3 regions of the Vibrio lentus genome follow, and region 2 is predicted to be linked to each of the others. Evidence: predicted binding sites of a transcription regulator. Region 2 holds the regulator's gene; each other region holds the start of a gene.

Region 1 (4,293 bases), 320 kb from region 2:
TGGCTAGAGTCAGCCCCAAGGCCGACAGCACATGGCTGGTAGGATCAGCTGAAGAAACAATATATTCGTAAACGAGAACGGCAAACAGAGCGCCAATCGGGTCAATCACGATCCCTTCCCAGCGCAAGATACTGCCTAACGAAGATTTGGGCTGAATACTGCGCAGCATGGGAACAATCACGGTTGGCCCCGTCACTACAACTAAGGCAGCAAACAGCGCGGCTAATGGCCAACTGAAGTCCACAAAGTAATAAGCACCAACGACAATGCACGCCCATGTAATCAACATGCCGAAGCTCACGAGGTGCGTCACCATGCGACCATGACCTCTTATTTCCTTGAAATTCAGGGTCAATGCACCTTCAAACAGAATAATAGCGACACCTAATGAAATCAGCGGAAATAGCACGTCACCAAAAATGGCATCGGGATTAAGGATGTTAAGACCGGGACCTAGAAGTAGGCCGACAATAAGAAGAGGAAGAATAGCAGGAAGACGTAAGCGCCAGCCTAACAATTGACACGTTAAAGACAGCAGTCCAATTAACGCCAAGGATGAAGTAATCGACAAATCCATTTGTGCCCCTAAAAAATTTGTACCACACCTTGTGATACAAACCTATTTGCTGAAACAAGAAAGCCTATGTCATTAAACTATAGGCTCTCTTTTTCATGCTAACCGAATATTAGTGTGATTAATCAGTCACTTTACTATAGGGGAAATAAAGTGACTGACTCACCCACTCTGTACTTATCATCTAGCTACAGAGAAAGCACCACACCAGCAATCGCTGCGCTCATTAAGTTGGCAAGCACACCTGCACAAATCGCTTTAAAACCGTATTGTGAGATGAAAGAACGACGCTCTGGAACTAAGCTACCCAAACCACCAATCAGAATGGCCATCGTAGAGATATTGGCAAAACCACATAGTGCAAAAGTAACGATCGCTTTTGAGTGCTCACTCAGTGCGTCTTTCACGTCCATTAACTGGATGAAAGCCACAAACTCATTCACAACGATCTTGTTACCGATCAGCGAACCTGCAACAACAGCTTCAGACCATGGCACACCGATCAGCCATGCAACGGGTGCGAACACATAACCTAGGATAAGTTCGAAGCTTAGGTTCACGCCAAACCAACCACCAACAATACCTAACAAGCCATTCAGCATTGCAATTACACTGATAAAGGCCAGAAGTGTCGCACCCACTGCAACGGCAATACGAAGTCCAGACATAGCCCCATCTGCCATTGCCTCAACGACGTTTGTTGCTCGTGGAATTTCAACGTCAGACTCAATATTTTCTTGAGCCTCATCTGCGTTACCTGGTACCAAAATCTTGGCCATCAATAGACCAGCAGGCGCAGACATAAACGCCGCAGCGATCAGGTAGTTCAAATCAACACCAAGCGATGCATAACCCACTAGCGTACCACCAGCCACAGAAGCCAAACCACACACCATCACAGCAAACAGTTGTGAATCCGTCATGTGCTTCAAGTAAGGCTTAACCACCAATGGTGCTTCAATCATGCCAACAAAGATGTTCGCCGTTGCAGACAAAGACTCCGCACGACCTGTACCTAAGAACTTTTGCAAAGCACCGCCGATAAGGTTGATCACCTTTGGCATAAAGCCGATGTGGTACAAACCTGAAATCAGTGCAGAGAAAAAGATAATGATGCCGAGAACGTTAATAGCGAAAACAAATCCGTTATTCGTGAGGCCACCAAATAGGAAGTTAATCCCCTCTTGACCGTAGTTGATCAAGCTAGACACCGCACCAGTAGCTGCATTCAACACTTCTTTACCCATCGGCACATAAAGAACCAATAGCGCGAATGAAATTTGCAGTAAGAAAGCCAAAGAGACGGTTCTTAGCGGGATATTTTTTCTGTCCGTAGATAGTAACCAAGCGGCTACTAAAATAGTGATAATTCCAAGTAGGGAAGCCATATGCGTCAACCTAAAAGTTGTAGGTAGGAAAGGCGACGCATTGTATAGAGGAAATCGTTTGCGGCAAGGTGCGGTTGTTAATATGATGTTGGGATTATCACTGCCTCATCTATGATTATATTAAAGTATTGAATTTTAATGATTTAACTTGCTCAAAAAGCGTGCTTTTTCCATATGGAAATTATATTTATAGATTAGGAAACAGTTAACGGTGCAACTCAACGCAGGTTTTAAGGTTTTCATCCCAATAAGTTGGCGACCCGATATGATCTTTGATGAACTCAATCACTGCAGAAAGCTTCTTCGGCATGTTCTTTCTACTCGGATACACAGCGTAAAATGGCATCAACTGACTCGCTCGCCATTCTGGTAATACTTGGATGAGCTTGCCCGTTCTAAACTCTTCTTTGACTAAGTAAGTCGCCAGATAAGCAACGCCCCAACCCGATACTGCCGCGTCTCGTACCGCTTCAGCCAAATCCACCGAATAGTCGCCTGCCACTTTAACACTGAGGTTTTCTTGGCCGTTATCAAATGCCCACGATGTGTAGTCCCGTTCACGGCTACGATAGATAAGGCAGTTATGGTCAATCAAATCGGAAGGCACGTGTGGAGTACCAGCTTTAATCAGATAATCCGGTGATGCCGCCACTACAAACTGACTGTCGGCTAAGCGTTGCGCAATATAACCTTCAGGTAAATCTTCATTGTTGGTGATCCAGAGATCCAAGCGCTCCTCAATCATGTCCACTTTGTAGTCGAACAAGTGCACTTCAATTCTCAGCTGCGGGTAAAGCTGTCTGAGCTGATCAATTGCAGGAATGATATGCAGTGTGCCAAATGACTGTGACAAGCCTATGCGGAATATCCCAGAGATATCATCACGCTGGCTATCCATATCCATTTGAGCCGCCTTCACCGTATTGAACAGCTGCTCACAATGCTGATAAAACACTTCCCCAGCTTCGGTTAGTGTCAGGCTGCGTGTGGTTCTTTGCACCAGCTTGATACCTATCGAGTCCTCGAGCAAAGCAATTTGCTTACTGATGTGAGACACCGACACATTCAAACTTTTTGCTGCACTGGTAAAGCCTTCATGCTTGATTAACGCATGGAATATCACCATCTGTGCGGCTCTATCTGTTAGCACAAGGCCACCTTTAAAATTCTCTGAAATATAAAAGAAAAAGGACTCCGAAGAGTCCTTTAGTTCGTTCTGCCTATAGTAGGCCAAATGCTATTCAAAGCGACCTAGGGCGATTAATCAAATTAAGTCTGTTAATCAAACTTAATTCTGTCTGCTAGGTGGCTAACCGCCAACGCAAAGTAGTAAGAACGATTCCACTTCATTAACACATTGTAGTTGTTGTAAATGAGGTAAGAACGGCCAGTTTCATCGTCTGGCATAATTAGCCAAGCTTTAATATCTTCATCAAGCGTTGGTAATGGGCGATCGTCAAAGCGCTTAATGCCGAGTTCAGACCACTCTTTTAAGTATTTCGCTTTATCTTCACCTCGACCTTGCATCTCGATAGACACAGTTGCCGGCACGTGAACCTGACGGCCCCATGTATATTTGTCATCCCAACCTGATTGGCTGAGATAATTAGCCGCCGAAGCAAATACGTCTTCTTCAGTGCCCCAAATATCTTTCTTACCGTCGCCGTTGCCGTCAGCGGCATAAGCTAAGAATGAGCTAGGCATAAACTGAGGCTGCCCCATCGCGCCAGCCCAAGAACCTTTCATATCTTTGGGTGCGATATGGCCTTGGTCAAGAATCGTTAACGCTGCCATCGCTTCGCTGCGGAACAACGCTTCTCTGCGCCCTTCATAAGCCATAGTGGTTAAAGCATCGATAACACTGTAATTGCCAGTGAACTTGCCAAAATTACTTTCTACGCCCCACAGAGCGACAATGAACCTTGGTTGAACACCGTACTCGTCACCAATACGCTTTAACGCGGTGTAGTGTTTCTTATAGAGCGATCTCGCCTGTTTCACTTTCCAATCTGGAACCGCACGTGGAATGTATTCATCCAGAGTCAGTTTCTTCTCAGGTTGGTTTTTATCAGCTTTGACAGCTCTCGGCTTAAACGTCACACCATCAAAGGCTTCTTCAATGATCGCTTCAGAAATGCCTTGTTCACGGCCTTGCTGCTTTAACTTCTCTACATATTGTTCAAAGCTAAGCTCTTCAGCCTGTACTGAACCGATAGTCAGGCTATTGCCCAATAGCAATGCTGACACGGCTAATAGGGTTTTAGAAAATTTACTCAACGATCATTCCTCCTTGAATTAGGTGGCTATCACTCTTCGTCTTGAACATTCTGC
Region 2 (4,293 bases):
AATGACAATAGTACTGAAGGAGATACGATACCCGAAAGTGAATCAATTTCTGCGAGTTGAGTACCAGCATTCAAGAAAACCGCAGTACCTGGCAACATCCCTATTTGGCTTGTGATGTAGTAACGAGTTACCGACATTGGGGTTAACCCCATTAACAGGTTGATAAGGAAAAATGGGAAGACAGGAATCAGACGCAGAGAGAATAAGTAAAATGCCCCGTCTTTTTCAACGCCCTTGTTAATCGTTGCTAACTTGTCACCAAACTTGGTTTGGATCCAGTCACGTAACAGGTAGCGGCTACTTAAGAAGGCGAGAGTTGCACCAATAGCACTCGCAAAAGATACCAGCAGTAAACTGTTCCAGAAACCAAACAAGGCAGCGCCTAACAGAGTAACAACCGCAGCGCCAGGAATTGAGAAAGCCGTGATCATGACATAGGCGGCGAAGTAAATTGCAGCAGCGGCAATAAAATTGCTCTCGATGTAGTCATTCAAAACAGCTTGTTGAGCTTTCGCATTCTCAAGTGTTAGGTATTGGCCGAAATTGACGCCTAACAAGACGATCGTTACGACCAATACGATACCCAATATCATTTTCTTACTCATTGATACTTCCTCTAATTTTTCAATGCATACCATTAGTATAGATAGACAGGCAAAGCATAGATTAACTTTCAACAGATATAAAAAAAGCCGCAAGAATGCGGCTTAGTTATGTAGATAGTTTGAACTGACAATATTAATTGACGCGACTGATAAGCTCTTCACGACGTTGCTGCGGTATAACAGACCAATGAGTACCATTGATCGCACCTTCTAGCGCCCAAAGCAGCTCAATGCTGACAGAGGAAGCATGTGATTCCTTGATGGCGTTAAATGCGTTTACAGAGCCAGATTCATATAAACATTCTACAGAATCGATCCCAGCCTTTTTTAACATACGCTCGGTAGCGAGTCGAAGGTTAGGGAGGTCCTTTAATCGAGTTGGCTTAGCAGAAGATTGCTCAGCTTTCTCTTCTTTAGCAAACCCCAAAGACGTCGTAGCAAGCTGCAAGATTTTCTCTTGGTCTTGCCACAAGCCTTCCGGCAATGCGAAATACTTTGTGACGACAGGGAAACCACGTTTTTTGTAGACGTATGGTCGAAACCCTTGTTGCTCGAATTGCTTTGTTGTGTCTTTGTCCGCTCTTATGTGCAGCTGGTCGTTAACAACCAGAGCAAACATAGTGTCATCAGCAAAAAGCCCGAATCCACCAAACATTGAGCGTGATTTTATTTTTCCTAGGGGCTCAAATAATTTCATTGAGTCCTTTAGTATCGGTTTATCCATGTTATCTATCTCGGTGTATTTGAACTACGCCACCAAATAAGCAGGTCCGAGAGATTAGCAAAATGTTGCAATTAAATTGTCAATAAGCCGTAAATTACTAAATTGTTAGTAATTACCGCATTTTGCCATCGGTAACCCCGCTACCATACCAACGAGTGGTTTAGGCCGGAAGCTTTGCGTCTCACTCTTTCGAGTGGTTTGCCCTGTGCGTGACTGACTGAATAGAATAAAGTTTTTGTTGAATGAGGCTCACACCTGATATTTCAAAATGTGATATTGCTTCAATTAATGATCTTGGTGTTATGCAACTGGGTTTATTTTATCTGCTTATAAAAAAAGCGCACTCAAAGGTGCGCTTAATGAAATTAAACTCGATTTATCAATTAATTTAACGTTTTAACTGTGCTTCGCTCAACAATTTCTGGGTGCATTTCGAAGACACGTTTTTCATGATCTTTATCTTTAATGCGCTCTAACAAAATTTCGAATGCATTTTTACCAACACGACGCTTAGGTTGGTGAACCGTCGTCAATGGTGGAGAGAAGTATTCTGCAAGTTCAATGTTGTCGTAACCGATAACCGAAATATCTTCAGGAATACGAATACCTTGCTGTTGCAGGCGACTCATCAGGCCAAGTGCCATAGTGTCGTTAAAACAGAACACAGCGGTAGGGCGATCTTCCATCTGAGCAATTCTATCAGCCGCAAGTACAGCGGTATCACACTCAAAGTTACCTTCAATGATGAGCTTTTCGTCGGTTGCGACCTTCGCTTCATTGAGTGCGCGTTTGTAACCCGCGATGCGTTCTACACATGCTGCTTTGTCTAAGTGGCCACTTAAACAAGCAATCTTTGTGTGACCACGTTCTAGCAGGTACTTGGTTGCTAGATAGCCGCCTTCTTCAGAGTTATCGATGATCTTATCAGCCTGAGAGGTTTCAGGGCCCCAGTCCATGACAACTTTTGGGATATCAGCATGGCGATCTAACATGCCACGAAGTTCTTCTGTTAAGTCGGAACACATAACCAAGATGCCATCTACACGTTTTTCTGCAAGCATTCGTATGTAGTCACGTTGCTTCTCATAGATACCACCCGTGTTACACAGAATCAAAGTGTAACCTTGACGGTAGCAGTAGCTTTCAACACCATCGATCACTTCAGAGAAGAAGAGGTTTGTTGATTGAGTCACTAACATGCCGATAGTACGTGTTGAATTGCATTTCAAGCTACGCGCAACAGCACTTGGTGCGTAGTTTAACTCGTCTACGGCTTTATTTACTTTCTCTTGAGTCGCTTCTGCAACAAAACGTGTCTTGTTGATTACGTGAGAAACGGTGGTAGTTGATACGCCTGCTAAGCGAGCGACATCTTTTATAGTGGCCATGGTTTTATCCTATTAGAAGCTACTTTCCCAAAGTACGGAATAAAGTAGCCGTTAAGCTACCTAACTAAGAGCTTAAATTTGTAGGGCTCTTTGGGGTACTAAAGTGCTAAAAAACAAAAAACCGCTATTGAGCGGCTTGTCTTAACACCGAAATGCTCTGAACTTAAATAAGCATAGCATTTCGTGAATGTTTCATATTTTATCGTTTGCGGTCACAATTTTAGACTGACTAGAAATTACTCGCAATAAAATTCACCCAGAAATCTTGGTGAATTGTCACATTCTATTGAATTTGTTTACTTAATCATCAGCGTATCTTATTCACCCGCTAAATACTGAGTGTCCAAATTACAGAAGGCCACGAGAAGAGTTGCCACAGATGCATAGAAACCGAATGAATCGATCTCACAACATTTAACGTTGAACTTTGGTACCCAAGTAAGGAGTTGTTGTTCAATAAATTGCTGTTGAACAGTGAACGATTTTTCTAATTCTTCTTCAAGCTCAGTTTCATTTGAACGGATGATGAGATTGCCAAGGAAATCAAGTTCGATAGCAATGTGGTCTGCTGGCTCTTTCAGATCTTGGTTAACCACCAAGTTGTGCTTAGCCATGATCTCTTCCATGTCTTTAGCTGGCTTATCGTTTAATAGACCTGTTTCGCCGATATACATTGAAGCGTAAGGTAGAGCACCATGTTTATCTGTCTTTAAAAATAGATCGCAAAAGTCAGCAGACAGTTCTAGTTGGGCATCTTCACGTGTTTGTAGACGGTTCAATGCGTCTACCAGTTTATCAATCGCAGGCTTGAGTGTTTCGTTTTCGCCTAAACCAGTCAGGAAAGAACGGATCTCAACAGAGTGGTAGTGGTCGAGTTCTTCTTGTGTGAGCTCTTTAGCGAACAAGCTTGATAGCCACCAGTAGATTTCAGCTCTTTGTTCGTTGAATGCTTTCGTATCTTTCATTTCATAGATCCTGATTTAGTCTTGTGATGTTTATATACCCAAGCATCGCGAAGTCATTTGGGTATAAGCACACCAAGGCTCAATAACAAGGTTATTTGCTAAACGCAAAGTGACTCGTTAGTCGTAATGCCTATATTGAATTGCGATGGACGATAAATAGCAAGGTTTTAGATTGTCTTGTATCAAAAAAGATTCATGTTTCTCGCTTTTATCTGCTGTACCACTAGAATTGTTACTAGTTATGAATAGAATGGTTACTGAAACTATTAAATAAGAAAAGTGGTGTAGATGAGCTATCACGTATTAGTCGTAGAAGATGATGTGGTAACCCGAAGTAAGCTGGTTGGATATTTCCAGAACGAAGGTTACACAGTGAGCGAAGCGGAAAGCGGCGCTCAGATGAGAAACGTGTTGGAAGAAAACAACGTTGATCTCATTATGCTAGACATCAACTTACCAGGCGAAGATGGATTGATGCTAACTCGCGAATTACGCAGTCAATCGGACATTGGGATTATTTTAGTTACTGGACGCACGGATAGCATCGACAAAATTGTAGGCCTAGAAATGGGCGCAGACGATTATGTTACTAAACCCTTCGAACTTCGCGA
Region 3 (4,293 bases), 490 kb from region 2:
TGCACATAAGCTCGCACACTCTCCTACTTCTAATACAATGAAGTAACCAAGGCTATGCTCGTTATTCATTTGTACAATATCCCCTTCTTGAGGATATTCATGGCCAACGCCTTGTGAGTCGAAGAACCAGCTTTTAGGCTGTACAGGCTTATGAAAACGCTTCGCGGCCACACAATAAAGTGCAAGCTCGGCTTGTCGTGGCTCAGACAATTCTAAGCCAGAAATTTGTTCTTTGAAGGTTTGGTAAGAAGATGCATCATCAACAGTGAATTCATTATCTTTAAAAGCGCAGTCCACCAGCTTATTGCGGACCAGATTCGTTTTAAAAATCATATCCTCTCCGAGGTTTAGCATCAATGAACATTGCTGCTCATCGTAATACCAACTCCATGTATCGCTAGGTTTAAGCATCATTTCGTCTCACACTGTTGAACCATTCCGTTAGGTAAAACGCAAAATTACCTTCAATTACAGTAATTTTACTGCTCAACAGGCAAAAAAAAAGAGGAAATGAATTCCTCTTTCTTATCGCTTTTCTCTACAACTCAGTGAGTTACAGTGTCTCTTTTATCAAGACAATACCGGATTATAGATTTTCAGTGACGACTATTAGTTTTCAACCTATAGATCTTACGAACTACCGATTTTACTAACTATAGATTTTTAACGATGTCACGAACAAGGCCTGGACCTTTGTAGATGAAACCAGAGTAAACTTGTACAAGCTTAGCGCCTGCCATCATTTTCTCTTTTGCAGCAACGTAAGAGTCAACACCACCTACCCCAATGATCGGTAGTTGGTCGCCTAGCTCTTGGTGAAGTTTACGAACAACTTCAGTACTGCGAGATTGAACTGGACGTCCGCTTAGGCCACCCGCTTCGTCACAATGCTTCATGCCTTCAACGATACTGCGATCCAATGTCGTATTGGTTGCGATCACACCATCGATCTTATTTTTGATCAATGATTCGCAAATCTGGCTGATTTCGTCATCACTTAGATCCGGAGCGATCTTAAGAGCAAGCGGGACATATTTGCCATGCTTCGCTTCTAATTCGGATTGCTTGGTTTTTAGTTCAGACAACAGATCATCAAGTGCTTCGCCATATTGTAACGAACGAAGTCCTGGAGTATTTGGTGAAGAGATATTTACCGCAATGTAACCCGCGTATTGGTAAACCTTCTCCATGCAGATAATGTAATCTTCTGCGCCCTTTTCAATTGGCGTGTCTTTGTTCTTACCAATATTGATACCTAAGATGCCGTCATAGTTCGACTTCTTAACATTCTCAATTAGGTTATCTACGCCTAGGTTGTTAAAGCCCATGCGATTGATAATACCTTCGGCTTCAACAAGACGGAACAGACGTGGTTTGTCATTACCTGCTTGTGGACGAGGAGTAACAGTCCCTACTTCTACAAAACCAAAACCCATTGCGCCAAATGCATCAATACATTCGCCGTTTTTGTCTAGGCCGGCAGCAAGGCCAACTGGATTTTTAAAAGTAAGACCCATGCACTCTACAGGTCGATGAGGTAATTGTTGGCGATACAAAAGATCAATAGGTGTGCCGGTGAAGCGTTTGAAATTTTGGATTGCAAGATCATGTGCCTTTTCGGCATCAAGTTGGAAAAAGCCAGTTCTGGCTAGACGGTAAAGCATTGTGCCTCCGATAGAAAAAAGCGCCGTGTAAACGGGGCGATATTATTTACTTATTTACCCAACTATTCAATCTATTACTGTCTGTAAGGGTAAGATAATCGAGTTTGCTAACGAAAGAGGTTTATTATTAAGCAAACGTTACCGTACCCTCCAGTGAATGGTCCATTTGACTATCATTCATGTAACGAACATCGTTTAACTCGGCCAATTAGAAGCTAACTTGATCAAGCATAAGTGACTCAACAAAATAATTGGACATGTCATTTACTATTCAGCCAAACGAAAAAGGCAGACCTAATGGCCTGCCCTTGTTTCTTTTAGTTTTATCTAATCGCTAGTCTGTCGACATGCAGTTTAGATTCAATAGCATCAATTCACGTAGTGCTACTGAGAACTTAGCAAACTCATGAACAGAACCCACTTTGAATTCGTTCAAGATGCTTTCCCAACGATGTAAAGACACAGAATTACTTTCCATCCAGTCATCAAGCGCTTTAATCACATCGATGTCTGAAGCACAACCGCAGTTAAGCACTTGGCCAGTTAGCTGACGTTGCTGCCAATCCAGATCTTCTCTGAATGCTGCACGTGCCAGCGCTTGCCAGTTGTTATCTACAGCTTGACCATTGATTTGCTTCAAGAACCAGTGCAGAGACAAACGATCACCAAGATTGAAATAAAGCTTAGACGCTTGTTGTACTGTTTTACCTGTTTCACGAGCCACTGTGGATATATCCAGTGCTGAGTACAAGCTAGACAAACGCGCAACTGAATTAGCCAACTCAGCGTTTACGCCTTGGTCAATCCATAACTGTGCCATTGCGTTATGCTCTTCTACTTCAGAAGCCACTAGGTTTTCATCCAGTTTCTCTGTGATAGTTAGAACATCGCCTTGGTAAAGTTCAATCAATGCTTTCACTGACTGTTTACCGGTACGGTTTCTTAACAACCAACGAGCCAAGCGACGAAGTGTACGGCGAACATGGTAAATCAATTCATATTGAGCTTCAGAACTTGAAACATTATCCAGTTCACGGATGCTCTTCAGAACATGGCCAAGACCGTAGATTTCACGTGATGCCGCGTAAGCATTTGCAATATCAACGATATTTGCGCCCGTCTCTTCTTGCAGACGAGTAACGAAGTTACAACCCATTTCGTTAACCATTTGGTTAGCCAGTGCCGTCGCAATGATTTCAGAGCGTAGTGGGTGGTTATCCATATGCTGAGAATAGTTACGACGTAACGCTGTTGGGAAGTATTGCATAAGCTGTTGAGCATGGAATTCATCATTAGCGATATCATCACTAACAAGATCTTCTTTAAGCACCATTTTTCCGTAAGCAACAAGTACAGAAAGCTCTGGTCTTGTTAGGCCTTGACCCTGCTTTTCACGCTCAAGCAGTGTTTCGTCATCTGGGATGTATTCCAAACCACGATCCAAGTACCCTGCTTTTTCCATAGTGTGGATGAAGCGGATTTGCTCTTTGACTAAGCCAACACCTTGATGCTCAGTAACCGAAATAGACTCAGCTTGGCAATATGCGTCGTCTAGTACGATTTCGCCCACTTCATCTTCCATCGATTCAAGCACTTGGTTACGTTGCTTAACGGTTAGATCACCATTAGACACCAAACCATTCAAGAAGATCTTAATGTTTACTTCATTATCCGAACAGTCAACACCACCAACGTTATCAACGAAGTCGGTATTAACTCGGCCACCCGTCAGCGCGTATTCAATACGACCCAATTGAGTCATACCCAAGTTACCGCCTTCACCAACAACCTTAGCTTTCAGGTCACGGCCATCGATACGAAGCACGTCATTTGCACGGTCACCAACATCAGTATGAGTCTCGTTTGAAGACTTAACGTATGTACCAATACCGCCATTCCAAAGAAGATCAACCTGCATAGACAAGATCGCTTTGATCAAGTCATTCGGTGCCATTGATGCTTTCTTGGTACCCAGCATTTTCTGAATTTCAGGCGTCAGAGAGATAGACTTCGCTCGACGAGAGAAGATGCCACCACCTTGAGAGATAAGGTCTTTGTTGTAATCTTCCCAGCTTGAGCGAGGTAGATTAAACAAGCGCTCACGCTCTACCCAGCTTGATGCTGATTCTGGATTCGGATCGATGAAGATATGCATGTGGTTAAACGCAGCTTGCATACGAATATGCTTAGACAACAGCATGCCATTACCAAACACATCGCCCGCCATATCACCTACACCAATAGCGGTGAAATCCGTTGTTTGACAGTTGATGCCCATTTCACGGAAGTGACGCTTAACAGATTCCCAACCACCTTTCGCGGTGATACCCATTGCTTTATGGTCGTAACCGTTAGAACCACCAGAGGCAAACGCATCGCCTAACCAGAAGTTGTACTCATCAGATACTGAGTTTGCGAGATCTGAGAACGTTGCTGTACCTTTATCGGCAGCAACGACCAAGTACGGATCATCTTCATCGTGACGAACAACACTCTTCGGTGGGATAACCTCGCCTTCAATAATGTTGTCTGATACGTCTAGTAGTGCACGGATGAAGCGCTTGTAACAACGTTGACCTTCAGCGAAGATCTCATCACGGCCAGACATCATGTGCTGACGCTTACAAAC

Evidence for each region. Region 2 encodes PurR, which represses purine synthesis genes. Its sites were predicted from a motif close to TNANGNAAACGTTTNCNTNA; they were not measured.
Region 1: the regulator PurR is predicted to act here: its motif matches at 2,009-2,028, upstream of QWZ07_RS17775 (NupC/NupG family nucleoside CNT transporter).
Region 3: the regulator PurR is predicted to act here: its motif matches at 1,792-1,811, upstream of pyrD (quinone-dependent dihydroorotate dehydrogenase).

The regions. Positions count from the first base shown of each region.
Region 1 covers NZ_JAUFQE010000002.1:2,120,841-2,125,133, forward strand. Annotated here, with positions in the region: gene QWZ07_RS17770 (cation:proton antiporter) at 1-577, opposite strand, end outside; gene QWZ07_RS17775 (NupC/NupG family nucleoside CNT transporter) at 763-1,962, opposite strand; gene QWZ07_RS17780 (LysR family transcriptional regulator) at 2,168-3,088, opposite strand; gene QWZ07_RS17785 (lytic murein transglycosylase) at 3,241-4,239, opposite strand; gene QWZ07_RS17790 (YcgL domain-containing protein) at 4,269-4,293, opposite strand, start outside.
Region 2 covers NZ_JAUFQE010000002.1:1,799,432-1,803,724, reverse strand. Annotated here, with positions in the region: gene QWZ07_RS16455 (TVP38/TMEM64 family protein) at 1-605, opposite strand, end outside; gene QWZ07_RS16450 (TfoX/Sxy family DNA transformation protein) at 739-1,329, opposite strand; cyclic di-GMP riboswitch class I at 1,457-1,542, opposite strand; gene purR (HTH-type transcriptional repressor PurR) at 1,713-2,717, opposite strand; gene torD (molecular chaperone TorD) at 3,035-3,682, opposite strand; gene torR (two-component system response regulator TorR) at 3,971-4,293, shown strand, end outside.
Region 3 covers NZ_JAUFQE010000002.1:1,306,408-1,310,700, forward strand. Annotated here, with positions in the region: gene QWZ07_RS14465 (cell division protein ZapC) at 1-414, opposite strand, end outside; gene pyrD (quinone-dependent dihydroorotate dehydrogenase) at 654-1,664, opposite strand; gene QWZ07_RS14475 (NAD-glutamate dehydrogenase) at 1,999-4,293, opposite strand, start outside.